2 regions of the Nocardia sp. NPDC004278 genome follow, and region 1 is predicted to be linked to the other one. Evidence: predicted binding sites of a transcription regulator. Region 1 holds the regulator's gene; the other holds the start of a gene.
The links. Region 1 encodes HspR, which represses chaperone genes until heat shock. Its sites were predicted from a motif close to ANNTGAGTNNNNNNNACTCANNT; they were not measured.

Region 1 (6,466 bases):
GTGCCGGCCGAATCGGTCGATGACGTACTCGATAATCGCGGCTCCACCCCGCCGACCACCGACGTCCCGCCGCCGAACGGAATTACCGCGATATTCGCCCCGGCCGCCCAGTCCAGAATGTCGACGACATCGTCTTCGCCGCGCGGCCGAACGACCAGATCCGGCGCATTGCGCACATCACCGAGCAGATTGCGCACCACATCGCGAAATGCCTGACCGTGTGCGTGTGCCGCGCGATCGGCCGGATCCGCCGATACCAGTTCGACGAGCGAATCCGGCGCGGTCATCCGCGGTTCGGGCAGCCCGAGCGATTCGACCGATGGCGGTTCGTGTGGTGTGAGATCCGCCCCCGGCAGCATTGCCGCGACCCGCGCCGTCAGGGCGTCCAACTCCGCGCCGACGACCGCATCCTCGACATTGCCCCAGCCCCACCACGACCGCGTCCTCGTCGCCACGACCACTCCTCTCGGCGGTCCGATCGGCCGCACCACCGCCCGCCATCCTCGTGGAGCACCGATCGCCGGGCAAGCACCTGCGATATCCCGGGCCGACAGCGCCACCGAAATGCGGAGGCGGGTGACCGGCTCGACCGGACCGGCGCCTTCCGTGCACAGGCGGCGACGGTGACGAGCGCGATAGGCGGGGGTCCGATAAGCCGAGGGCAGGGGGATTCGTCGGGATCTGGATCGGGGTTGGTCACAACTGGTGCACGTTCCTGGCCTGCGCCCATCCGGCTGGCGAGAATGGCGGACAGTGCCCTGCCGAGCGGTCCGGGAATAGATCGCGCAGGACGCCGGTTGAGCCGTTCGACAACGTTGAGTGGGTTCGGCTCAAGTTTGAGTTGACTCCCGGCCGTAATCGGGTGCAGGATTGAGTCGACCACGCTCAGCGTTGCTGGGACCGTGCTCCGTGAGGTGCTTGGGGCGAGGTCTCGCGGCAGCCGAACACGGATGTCGCCGGGCGGGCAGATTGCCCGAAACCCGCGATTACCCAGCACCGACAGAAGTAGTTACGTCAACTAGGAGGAACAACCATGGCTCGTGCGGTCGGAATCGACCTCGGGACCACGAACTCGGTCGTCGCCGTTCTCGAAGGCGGCGAGCCGGTCGTCGTCGCGAACTCTGAAGGATCGCGCACTACCCCCTCGATCGTCGCGTTCGCCAAGAACGGAGAGGTTCTGGTCGGCCAGCCCGCCAAGAACCAGGCGGTCACCAACGTCGACCGCACCATCCGCTCGGTCAAGCGGCACATCGGCACCGACTGGTCGGTGGACATCGACGACAAGAAATACACCGCACAGGAGATCAGCGCGCGCGTGCTGATGAAGCTGAAGCGCGACGCCGAGGCCTACCTGGGCGAAGAGATCACCGACGCGGTCATCACCGTGCCCGCGTACTTCGAGGACTCGCAGCGTCAGGCCACCAAGGAGGCCGGTCAGATCGCCGGTCTGAACGTGCTGCGCATCGTCAACGAGCCCACCGCGGCCGCGCTCGCGTACGGCCTGGACAAGGGCGATAAGGAACAGACCATCCTGGTCTTCGACCTCGGTGGCGGCACCTTCGACGTCTCGCTGCTGGAAATCGGCGAGGGCGTCGTCGAGGTCCGCGCCACCTCCGGCGACAACCACCTCGGTGGTGACGACTGGGACGAGCGCGTCGTGACCTGGCTGGTCGACAAGTTCAAGGCCAGCGCGGGCATCGACCTGACCAAGGACAAGATGGCCATGCAGCGCCTGCGTGAGGCGGCTGAGAAGGCCAAGATCGAGCTCAGCTCGAGCCAGAGCACCTCGATCAACCTGCCCTACATCACCGTCGACGCGGACAAGAACCCGCTCTTCCTCGACGAGCAGCTGACCCGCGCCGAATTCCAGAAGATCACCTCGGACCTGCTCGACCGCACCCGTGCGCCGTTCCAGTCCGTGATCAAGGACGCGGGCATCAACGTGGCCGATATCGACCATGTCGTGCTCGTCGGTGGTTCCACCCGTATGCCCGCGGTGAGCGATCTGGTCCGCGAGCTGACCGGCGGCAAGGAGCCCAACAAGGGCGTGAACCCGGACGAGGTCGTCGCCGTCGGCGCCGCCCTGCAGGCCGGTGTGCTCAAGGGTGAGGTCAAGGACGTCCTGCTGCTCGATGTGACCCCGCTGTCGCTGGGCATCGAGACCAAGGGTGGCGTGATGACCAAGCTCATCGAGCGCAACACCACCATTCCGACCAAGCGTTCGGAGACCTTCACCACCGCCGACGACAACCAGCCGTCGGTGCAGATCCAGGTGTTCCAGGGTGAGCGCGAGATCGCTTCGCACAACAAGCTGCTCGGCTCCTTCGAGCTGACCGGTATCCCCCCGGCCCCGCGCGGCGTGCCGCAGATCGAGGTCACCTTCGATATCGACGCCAACGGCATCGTGCACGTGACCGCGAAGGACAAGGGCACCGGCAAGGAGAACACGATCAAGATCCAGGACGGCTCCGGCCTGTCCAAGGAGGAGATCGACCGGATGGTCAAGGACGCCGAGGCGCACGCTGCCGAGGACAAGGCCCGCCGCGAGGAGGCCGAGACCCGCAACCAGGCCGAGTCGCTGGTGCACCAGACCGAGAAGTTCATCAAGGAGAACGAGGACAAGGTCCCGGCGGACGTCAAGACCAAGGTCGAGGCGGCCATCGCCGAGGCGAACGAGGCGCTCAAGGGCACCGATATCGCCGCGGTGAAGTCCGCGGTGGAGAAGCTCGCGACCGAATCGCAGGCGCTGGGCCAGGCCATCTACGAGGCGTCGGCGGCCGAGTCCGCTGCCTCCGGCAATGGCGCCGCCAGCTCCTCGGCTGGTGACGATCAGGTTGTGGACGCCGAAGTTGTGGACGAGCCGGTCGACACGGAGAAGAAGTGACACAGGGAAACTCCGAACAGGAGCCGATCACCTTCGTCGACAATCGTGGAATCGATCCGCAGGAGCGGAGCCAGCGGAGCGACCAGTCGGCACAGACAGGTGAGGTTCGGGAACCGGCGGCGGCAGAGCCCGCCGCCGGGCCCGGCCCGGAAGCCGGGAACGGCACCGAACCCCTCCTCGGTAACGATGTGGGCGCCGACGTCCTGGCCGAGACCATCACCAAGGAGCTGGCCGAGCGCACCGCCGATCTGCAGCGGCTGACCGCCGAATACGCCAACTACCGGCGGCGGGTCGAGCGGGACCGACAGGCGACCATCGAGGCGGCCAAGGCCGCCGTGGTCTCCGAATTGCTCGGTGTCCTCGACGATCTCGATCGTGCGCGCGCCCACGGCGACCTCGAAACCGGACCGCTCAAGTCGGTCGCGGACAAGCTCGCCGATGCGCTGCACAAGCAGGGTCTGCAGGAATTCGGTACCGAGGGCGAGCCCTTCGACCCGACCCTGCACGAGGCCGTGCAGCACGAGGGCGACGGACACGACCCGGTGATCGGTGTAGTTATGCGCAAGGGCTATCGGTTCGGCGATCGGGTGCTTCGGCACGCGCTCGTCGGGGTAACCGATGGCGTGGCCGATCTGGTCGAAGAAGAGGCATCCGATGATGCCAATGCGAACAACCAATAAGAACCCGAGAGGAGGAGATGCCCGGTGAGTCAACGGGAGTGGATCGAAAAGGACTTCTACAAGGAGCTGGGTGTCTCCTCCAGCGCCTCGCAGGACGAGATCAAGAAGGCGTATCGCAAACTCGCTCGTGACTTGCATCCGGATGCCAACCCCGGCGATACCAAGGCCGAGGAGCGGTTCAAGACCGTCAGTGAGGCCCATGCCGTGCTGTCGGATCCGGCCAAGCGCAAGGAGTACGACGACACCCGAAAGCTGTTCGCGGGTGGCGGATACGGGCGCGGTGGCTTCACTCCCGGTACGGGCGGCGGCTTCTCGCAGGACTTCAATATCGGCGACATCTTCGGCCAGGCGAATGCGGGCGACGGTGGCCTCGGTGACCTGCTGGGTGGGCTGTTCAACCGGGGCGGCACGCGAACCTCGAGCCGCCCGCGCCGCGGTGCGGATGTGGAGACCGAGACGACCCTCGGGTTCCGCGAGGCCGCGCAGGGCGTCACCGTTCCGCTGCGGATGACCAGTCCGTCGCCGTGTACCACCTGTCACGGCAGCGGCGCCAAGCCGGGAACCAGTCCGCGAGTCTGTCCCGTATGCAATGGCAACGGCGTGATCAGCCGCAACCAGGGTGCGTTCGGCTTCAGCGAGCCGTGCGACGAATGCCGTGGTACCGGCTCGATCATCGATGACCCGTGCGTCGACTGCCACGGCAGCGGCATCCAGAATCGGACGCGCACCATCACGGTGCGGATTCCGCCCGGTGTCAGCGACGGGCAGAAGATCCGGCTGGCCGGACAGGGTGAGGCCGGGCTGCGTGGTGCGCCCTCGGGTGACCTCTATGTGACCGTGCACGTCAGCCAGGACAAGGTCTTCGGCCGCAATGGCGATGACCTGACCCTGGTGCTGCCGGTCAGTTACAGTGAATTGGTGCTGGGCACAACGGTTTCCGTGCCCACGCTGGAAGGGCGCGTCGGCGTCAAGGTGCCGCCCGGCACCGCGGACGGCCGCATCCTGCGGGTGCGTGGCCGTGGCGTGCCCAAGCGCGGCCCCGCCGGCGGGGCGGGCGATCTGCTCGTCACCGTCAAGGTGGCCGTGCCGCAGAAGCTGGACGACAATGCCACCGAGGCGCTCAAGCGGTTCGCGGAGGCGGAGAAGACCAGCGGGTTCGATCCGCGTGCAGGATGGGCAGGTGCGTGATGTCCGATAATCCGAAGCAGGCATCCGGTGGGTCCGCGCGGGCCGAGTTCTTCATGATCTCGGTCGCGGCCCAGCTGGCGGGTATGCACGCGCAGACACTGCGCACGTATGACCGCCTGGGACTGGTTACGCCGCAACGGACTTCGGGTGGCGGTCGACGTTATTCGGCACGGGACGTCGAGCTGCTGCGCGAGGTGCAGCGGCTGTCCCAGGACGAGGGCGTCAACCTGGCGGGCATCAAGCGCATCATCGAACTCACCAATCAGGTCGAGGAACTGCAACAGCGGGTCGCCGAAATGTCGGCCGAGCTGGATCGGCTGCGCGCGGGGTACCGCCCCGATCTCGCGCCGCCGCAACGCAGTACCGCACTGGTGGTGTGGAAGCCGCGCAATCGGCGCTGAAAGGCGTTTCGGCAAAAGCAACGGCTCCGGGATTCGGTACACAACCGAGCTCGGAGCCGTTGTCATTTCGCCGATGGGTAAATGCGTTATGCGGCAACGCCGTAACCGCTGCCGCGGCGAATAACTGCTGGCAGTACTCGAGCAAACTCCTGACTTCGGATTTCGGCATCCGGCAGGTGGTTCGTGGCTGCGCGGCGTCGGCTCGCCACCGATGGGGTTGCCGATGATGTGCCGACCTGTGAAGTTTGCTGCGGGCGGTATTTCAGCAAACTATTCGCCGGATCGCCCGTGCGATTTCGTCGGTCGCCAAGTCGGCGGGATGCGCGGCGTTTGCCCGAGCCGGGTAAGCGGTTGCGGCGCGCGGATTGCCGAGGAATCGCTCTCGGAGGCGCAATGGGATGAATCTTGCAAAACGGGCCGTGCGAAACCGGCAGTTATGTGACGGATTTCGCCGCCGTGTTCGTTCTTTCGGTTTGTTTTCAAGGGTTTTCGTGGTGTTGACCGCCGTTTCAACCGAATTACATGCTTGATGTTTATCCGACTGATTCCGTAGCTGGCAAACCTCGCCTACACTCGTTCGCATTGGCTGCTGTCGAGTGTCCCGCAGCACCTCACTTGTCGGCCACGGATTGTGTTCGAGCGCAAAAAGGGGTTGTGACACAAATGGATTCGCGGACGGTCGCTTTGATCAGAACAACGTTCAAGGCGGTTGCTGCGGAGGAGGGCGGCCCCGCCAAACTAGCCAGTTCGTTCTACGCAATCCTTTTCACCAACTACCCCGCCGCAAGGGACTTTTTTCCGGCGGCCATGGACGCGCAGCGTGACCGATTGGTCAAGGCCATCTCCTATGCGCTGGATCGGCTCGAGGAGCCGGACAAACTATTGCCATTCCTCGCCCAACTCGGGCGGGATCACCGCAAGTACGGTGTACAGGCCGCGCACTACACCGCCGTGGCCACCTCGCTGAAGTCCGCGATGCGGATCTTCGCGGGCGCCGAGATGTGGACCGACGAGGTCGACCGGGCGTGGGATGAGGGCCTGAAGATCATCGGCGACACCATGATCGGCGCGGCCGAACAGGAATCGGCGCCATCGGTCTGGTCCGGAACCGTCGTCGAGTGCCGCGAGGTGCTGCGCAATCTCGCCGTCGTCCGGCTGCAATTAGATCAGCCGATGCAGTACGCCGCTGGCCAGTACATCAGCGTGCAGATTCCGTCCCGGCCGCGCATGTGGCGCTATATGTCCCCGGCAGTGCCCGCGAATGCGAACGGGGAGATCGAATTCCATGTCCGCGGAGTGCTAGGCGGCTGGGT
Region 2 (6,466 bases), on a different contig from region 1:
GCACCTCACTGACCGGCGGCAGCACATGCAACAGACCCGACAGCCGCAGCACCGCATCGATGGCGGTCTCCCAATCCTTGGCCGCCGTACCGACATTCAGCATGCCGAGGGTCCAGTTGCCCTCACTCCAGAGCATTTGCACGGTATCGGCCAGCGATTCGATGAAGGCGACCATGCGCTGGTCGACGGCATGCCTGGCGATCTCCGGATTGGTCGCGAACACCACCCGGTCGCCGATCGCGCCGAGTAGCTCCAGATCGGCGTCCTTGGGTGGCGAGGCGGTCTTGAGCCGCATATCCACATCGATATCCGAACCGATCTGCCTGCGCACCGCGACCAGTGTCGCCGCATCCTCGAGATCGAAGAGGACGAACTTCTCGCCCTTGCGAATTCCGGACACCACGTCCACCGCGGATAGATAGCCGAGTTTGGCCAGCGCACCGCGGCGCCAGGTCGACGCGAGCGCCGGTTCCACCGACACATACGTATAGCCCTGGGCCTTCGCCCAGACCTGGCGCGCATGACCGGTCCGCTGTCGCTGGACCCGATCGAAATAGAGCAGCACGATCGCACCAACGAGCGCGATCGCCGCCAACCCGAACCACATTGCCGTCATCGTCGCCTACCCTAATATGCGCAGTCGGACGAAGTCCGACATAAGCCCCGCGCCGGGCCGATCGAAGGTGAGGCATTCGCCTATCGAGCCGACCGAGCGATCGCGCGTCACTGTCCCCGGGTTGCTCGGGTCGCCCGTATTCTTCCCCCGCTGCCGTCTCACCGCGTTCCTCCTGGCAGTGCGGTGCTGATGATGATCTTCGCGTCGATCGAGCCATCGGCGGCCTTATCGCCCTGCACCATGACCATGTCGCCGACCGGCAGATCGGCCGCCTTGCCGCCTTTCAGCGAGATCACCTGGGTCTTATCAGTGGTGCGCACCGTGACCTTGGAGCCGCCGAGAGTGTCCAGGGTCAGCTGGCCGCCGGAGTTGGCGGAAATGGTGCCCATGGTCGCGCCGAGGTTATCGATGCCGCCGAGCCCCGGAAGGCTCGGGATGGCCTGGGTCGGCGTCGGCTGACCCGATGGGGCCGTACCGGTTGGGCGGCCCGCGGTCGGCAACGCCGAGGTGCTCGCGGCGGTGCTCGACGAGGAATCCTTATCGCCGAGCACCACGCCGGCGACCACACCGACCGCGCCGATCAACAGGACCACACCGAGGCCGAGGGCAATCCATAGGGCGGTATTGCGCTTACGCGGCGGCTGCTCGTCGGGCGGTAGTGGAGCGCCCGGCGGACCCGGCGGGTACTGCGCGCCCGCTTGGGGATACGCACCGACCTGGGTCGGATCCTGCCCCCCGGCCCACGGTTCGCCGTACGAGCCCCACTGCGGCTGGCTCTCGTACGGCGGGAATTCCTTGGTGGCGTTGGCTGGCGGCGGTGCCCACGGATCGAATTGTTCGGTGGACGGATAAACCGACGTCGCACCGCCCGGCCCGTACGCCTCGGTGTGGTCCGTCGAATGCGACGCCTGCCCGAACCCCGACTTACCCGGCGGACCGATATGTTCCGTCGGCGCATCCTCCGGTCGCTGTGCCCAAGGATCGTTGGGATTCGTCATGGCCTCCAGGGTAGGCTGTGACACTTTGCCGCGCCTGCGGCGCGGCGTGTTCGCGGCCCCCGAATATTCAGCATCGCGTAGCGATTCGATGAGGGGTGGTGGTCGGGCGACGGGTGGGCCTCGCGTCCGAGCAGTCGAGACTCGCGCCTTCGGCGCATGCGCTTCGACTACTCGGACGCGAGACGGGCCGCGAACGGTCGCTCGTAAGACTCGCTCCGTGGTAGTTACGGAAGCGGCCGGGCTGCGGACTGATCGCGAACCGGGCTGCGGGATAGCACGCAATTCGGTACCGATGGCCGAGATTCATGGCCGCGGTACAGGTGCTTCGACGACTCGACCGAGTCGCTGGCCCGGCCTTCGCGCGGGTTCGAGATGGCCGCGGGCGTCGCTCGCATGACTCGCTCTGCCGTGGATACAACGGCGGCCCGGTCGCGATTGATCGCGAGCCGGGCCGCGCGAGTGGGCGGGCGGTTGGGTCAGCCGCGGCCGACTATCAGGCCCTCGCCGTTCGGGGTCACGTTGACCGCGACGGTGTCGCCGTCGGTGACCTCACCGGCGAGCAGTTCCTTGGCGAGGGTGTCGCCGATGGACTGCTGGATCAGGCGGCGCAGCGGGCGGGCGCCGTAGACCGGGTCGTAGCCGCGCACCGCGAGCCAGAACCGGGCCGAATCGCTGACGTCCAGCTTCAGCCTGCGCTGCGACAGCCGCTTCTGTAGCTGGTCGAGCTGGATGTCGACGATGGATTCCAGCTGCTCCTCGTCGAGGGCGTGGAACATGACCACATCGTCGAGGCGGTTCAGGAATTCCGGTTTGAAGGCCGCGCGGACCGCGTTCATGACGAAGTCCCGATCGCCACCCGCACCCAGATTCGAGGTCAGGATGAGGATGGTGTTGCGGAAGTCCACCGTGCGGCCCTGGCCGTCGGTCAGGCGACCCTCGTCGAGTACGGCGAGCAGGATGTCGAAGACATCCGGATGCGCCTTCTCGATCTCGTCGAACAGCACCACGGTGTACGGCCTGCGCCGCACCGCCTCGGTCAGCTGACCGCCCTGGTCGTAACCGACGTAGCCGGGCGGGGCGCCGACCAGCCGCGCGACGGAGTGCTTTTCGCTGTACTCGCTCATATCGATGCGGACCATGGCGCGTTCGTCGTCGAACAGGAAGTCCGCCAACGCCTTTGCCAGCTCGGTCTTACCGACACCGGTCGGGCCGACGAACATGAACGAACCCGTCGGCCGGTTCGGATCCGCGACTCCGGCTCGGGCCCGGCGCACCGCATCGGAGACCGCCTGCACCGCCTCGGCCTGGCCGACGACGCGCTTGCCCAACTCCTGCTCCATCCGCAGCAGCTTCTGGGTTTCGCCCTCCATCATGCGGCCGACCGGAATACCGGTCCAGGACGAGACCACCTCGGCGATATCGTCGGGGCCGACCTCCTCCTTGAGCATCACCTCGCCGTCACCGGCTGTCGCAGAGGCCTTTTCGGCCTCGGCGAGCTGCTTCTCCAGTGCCGGGATCCGCCCGTAACGCAGTTCGGCGGCCTTGCCGAGATCACCATCGCGTTCGGCGCGCTCGGATTCACCGCGCAGCGATTCCAACTCCTCCTTGAGGACTCGGACCTGATCGATGGCACTCTTCTCGTTCTGCCAGCGGGTCATCAGCTGGTTGAGCTTCTCGCGGTCGTCGGCGAGTTCCTGGCGCAACTTGTCCAAACGCTGTTTGGAGGCCGCATCGGTCTCCTTCTCCAGCGCGACCTCTTCGATCTCGAGGCGACGCACTGCGCGCTCGACCTCGTCGATTTCCACTGGGCGCGAATCGATTTCCATGCGCAGCCGCGACGCCGACTCATCGACCAGGTCGATCGCCTTATCCGGTAGGAACCGGGAGGTGATGTAGCGGTCGCTGAGGGTGGCCGCGGCCACCAGCGCGGAGTCGGTGATGCGCACACCGTGGTGCACCTCGTAGCGCTCCTTGATGCCGCGCAGAATGCCGATGGTGTCCTCCACCGACGGTTCGCCGACCAGCACCTGCTGGAAGCGGCGCTCCAGGGCGGCGTCCTTCTCGATGAACTTGCGATACTCCTCCAGCGTGGTGGCACCGACCAGGCGCAGTTCACCGCGGGCGAGCATCGGCTTGATCATATTGCCGGCGTCCATGGCGGATTCGCCGGTCGCGCCGGCGCCGACAATGGTGTGCAGCTCATCGATGAAGGTAATGATCTGCCCCGCACTGCTTTTGATCTCCTCGAGTACGGCCTTGAGCCGCTCCTCGAATTCACCCCGGTACTTCGCGCCGGCCACCATCGCACCGAGGTCGAGCGAGACAACGGACTTGCCGCGCAACGACTCCGGCACATCACCGGCCACGATGCGCTGGGCCAAACCCTCGACGATGGCGGTCTTGCCGACGCCCGGCTCGCCGATGAGCACCGGGTTGTTCTTGGTGCGACGGCTCAAAACCTGTACGACACGGCGGATTTCGGTATCGCGGCCGATGACCGGGTCGAGTTTGCCGGAGCGGGCGGCCGCGGTGAGGTCGGTCGAATACTTCTCCAGCGCTTGGTAGCTGCCCTCCGGATCCGGACTGGTCACCCGCGCGCTGCCGCGCACCGCGGTGAACGCCTCACGCAGCGCGTCGGGGGTCGCGCCGTATTTCTTCAGCAGCATGGTTACATCCGAATCGCCCTCGGCCAGGCCGACCAGGACGTGTTCGGTCGAGACGTATTCGTCGCCGAGTTCGGTGGCCAGGCGCTGGGCGGCGGTGATCGCGGCCAGTGCCTCCCGGCCGAGCTGCGGTGTCGTGGTCGCACCGGTTGCGCGCGGCAGCCGGTCGACAATGTCGCGCGCCTCGTGTCGAACCGTCGCCGGATCCACCGCGACGGCCTTGAGCAACGGGGCGGCGATGCCATCGGTTTGATCCAGCAACGCCACCAGCAAGTGCGCCGGACGAATCTCCGGATTGCCCGCGGCCGAGGCGGCCTGCAGGGCGGCGGTCAGGGCCGCCTGGGTCTTGGTGGTGGGATTGAACGAGTCCACAAGTCACCTTCCTACTAGTCGATGCGCGGTGTCGAGTTCGCCGGAATCCACGCGGTTCCACCGCGCGGCTCGCACCGCTTCGCACCGTTCAACGTCCGAAAGGTTGAGTCTGTTCCGCTCAACTTTAGTTTTTTGAACGAACCGCACCGATTCGCCCGACACCTGAACAGACTCGTGATGAACGCTACGCCGCGACACTGCCGAATGGCATCAATCACAGGGTCTATGGCATAAGGATGCCTACGATGGCCTTTGCCCTGGTTTATGCACCACAATCCAGCCCAACCCGAGGAGCGATGGATGCGCGCGATCGTGGTACGAAGCTTCGGAGCAACACCCGAATTGGCCGAAATGCCGATGCCCGAGCCGAGCGTGGGCGCGGTGCGAGTGCAACTGGAGGCGGCGGGCGTCAACCCCTTCGACCAGAAGATGGCCAATGGCATTCTGGACGGCAAGCTGCCGCACGATTTCCCGATGATCCTCGGTGTCGACGGCGCGGGCACGGTGTCCTCGATCGGCCCCGGCGTCACCGGATTCGCCGTCGGCGACCGTGTCGTCGGCAAATTCCTGGTCCCGCCCGTCGGCCACGGCAGTTTCGCGGAGTATGCGGTACTGCCCGAGAACGCCACACTGGTTCGGATCCCGGACCGGGTCCCGACCGTGGCGGCCGCGGCCCTACCGACCGCGGGCGTCACCGCCCAGGACATCGTGGACGCCAGCAAGATCGAACCGGGTCAGACGGTGTTGATCATCGGCGCGACCGGCGGTGTCGGCTCGTTCCTGGTGCAGTTGGCGAATATGGCGGGTGCGCACGTCATCGCGACCGCCCGCGGCGCGGCCGCCGACCAGGTGACCCGGCTGGGCGCGGCCGAGACCGTCGACTACACCCGGGGCCCGATCGCGGAGCAGATCGCCGCCGCACATCCCGGCGGGGTCGACGTGCTCTTCGACCTGGTCAGCCCGCCCGAAACGCTGGCCGAGCTGACCGCGCTGGTCCGCGACGGCGGCACCGTCTACTCCACCATCTGGGCCGCCGACGAGCAGGCGCTGCGCAACCGCGGGATCAATGGCGGCAATATCGAATCCTCCGGCCGCGCACCGGAATTGACGCGCCTGCTCGAGCGCGTCGCGGAGGGCGATGTGGTGGTGCCGATCGACGCCACCGTCCCGCTGGCCTCGGCCGCCGCGGTCATCGGCGCCGCCGGGGCGCGCGGCAAGACCGTGCTAGCCATCTGAAACGTCGGAATGTCGGCGTGCGCACCCGCGACAAGCCATCCCGTCCACCGAATTCGGCCTCTTCCTGATTCCGGAGGCCGATAACCTCCAGCCGGAAGCCGCCGCCGCGGCGCAGCGCGACCCGCGCCATCCGCCGGGTCTACAACCTCTCCGGCACCATCACCGATGACGGCACCGACCACGGCTTTCTGGAGGGGCCCGAGCGCTGGGTAGACGACCTGTCCGCCCTGCACCGCGACCAGCGCATCGACGCATTCATCTGCTGGCCGACCGAGGGCGACCCCGTCGAACAGGTGCACCGCTACGCCGAATCGGTCGCCCCGGCGGTGCGCGCCAACGTGGCGAGTTGACCCAGCGGTAACCCGCCTGCCAGGCTGTTCGCCTATCCTGCATGTCAGGCCCACAGCAGACCCGATTTGCCCACGGATTACCGTTGGCGCGGGCGTGATCGGCCATACCCACACGACCACGGGACTTTCAGGGATACTTGACGGCGGAGGACCGCCGGTTACGGACATGTCCCTGGGCAGCACATAGAGGGAAAGGAAGCTCCACCTCGTGGATGCGCGTTCGGCAGCGCT

Region 2: clpB (ATP-dependent chaperone ClpB) is a predicted target of HspR. The motif match lies at 4,751-4,773, and genes of this name have one in related genera.

What each region holds. Positions count from the first base shown of each region.
Region 1 is NZ_JBSGEQ010000042.1:724-7,189, reverse strand. Features, by position in the region: gene ACWEO2_RS37865 (FAD-binding oxidoreductase) at 1-455, opposite strand, end outside; gene dnaK (molecular chaperone DnaK) at 1,034-2,884, shown strand; gene grpE (nucleotide exchange factor GrpE) at 2,881-3,564, shown strand; gene dnaJ (molecular chaperone DnaJ) at 3,589-4,752, shown strand; gene ACWEO2_RS37845 (heat shock protein transcriptional repressor HspR) at 4,752-5,153, shown strand; gene ACWEO2_RS37840 (globin domain-containing protein) at 5,817-6,466, shown strand, end outside.
Region 2 is NZ_JBSGEQ010000008.1:2,172-8,637, reverse strand. Features, by position in the region: gene ACWEO2_RS14325 (hypothetical protein) at 1-616, opposite strand, end outside; gene ACWEO2_RS14320 (DUF5666 domain-containing protein) at 775-1,614, opposite strand; gene clpB (ATP-dependent chaperone ClpB) at 2,091-4,649, opposite strand; gene ACWEO2_RS14310 (NADP-dependent oxidoreductase) at 4,950-5,885, shown strand; gene ACWEO2_RS14305 (FAD-binding oxidoreductase) at 6,444-6,466, shown strand, end outside.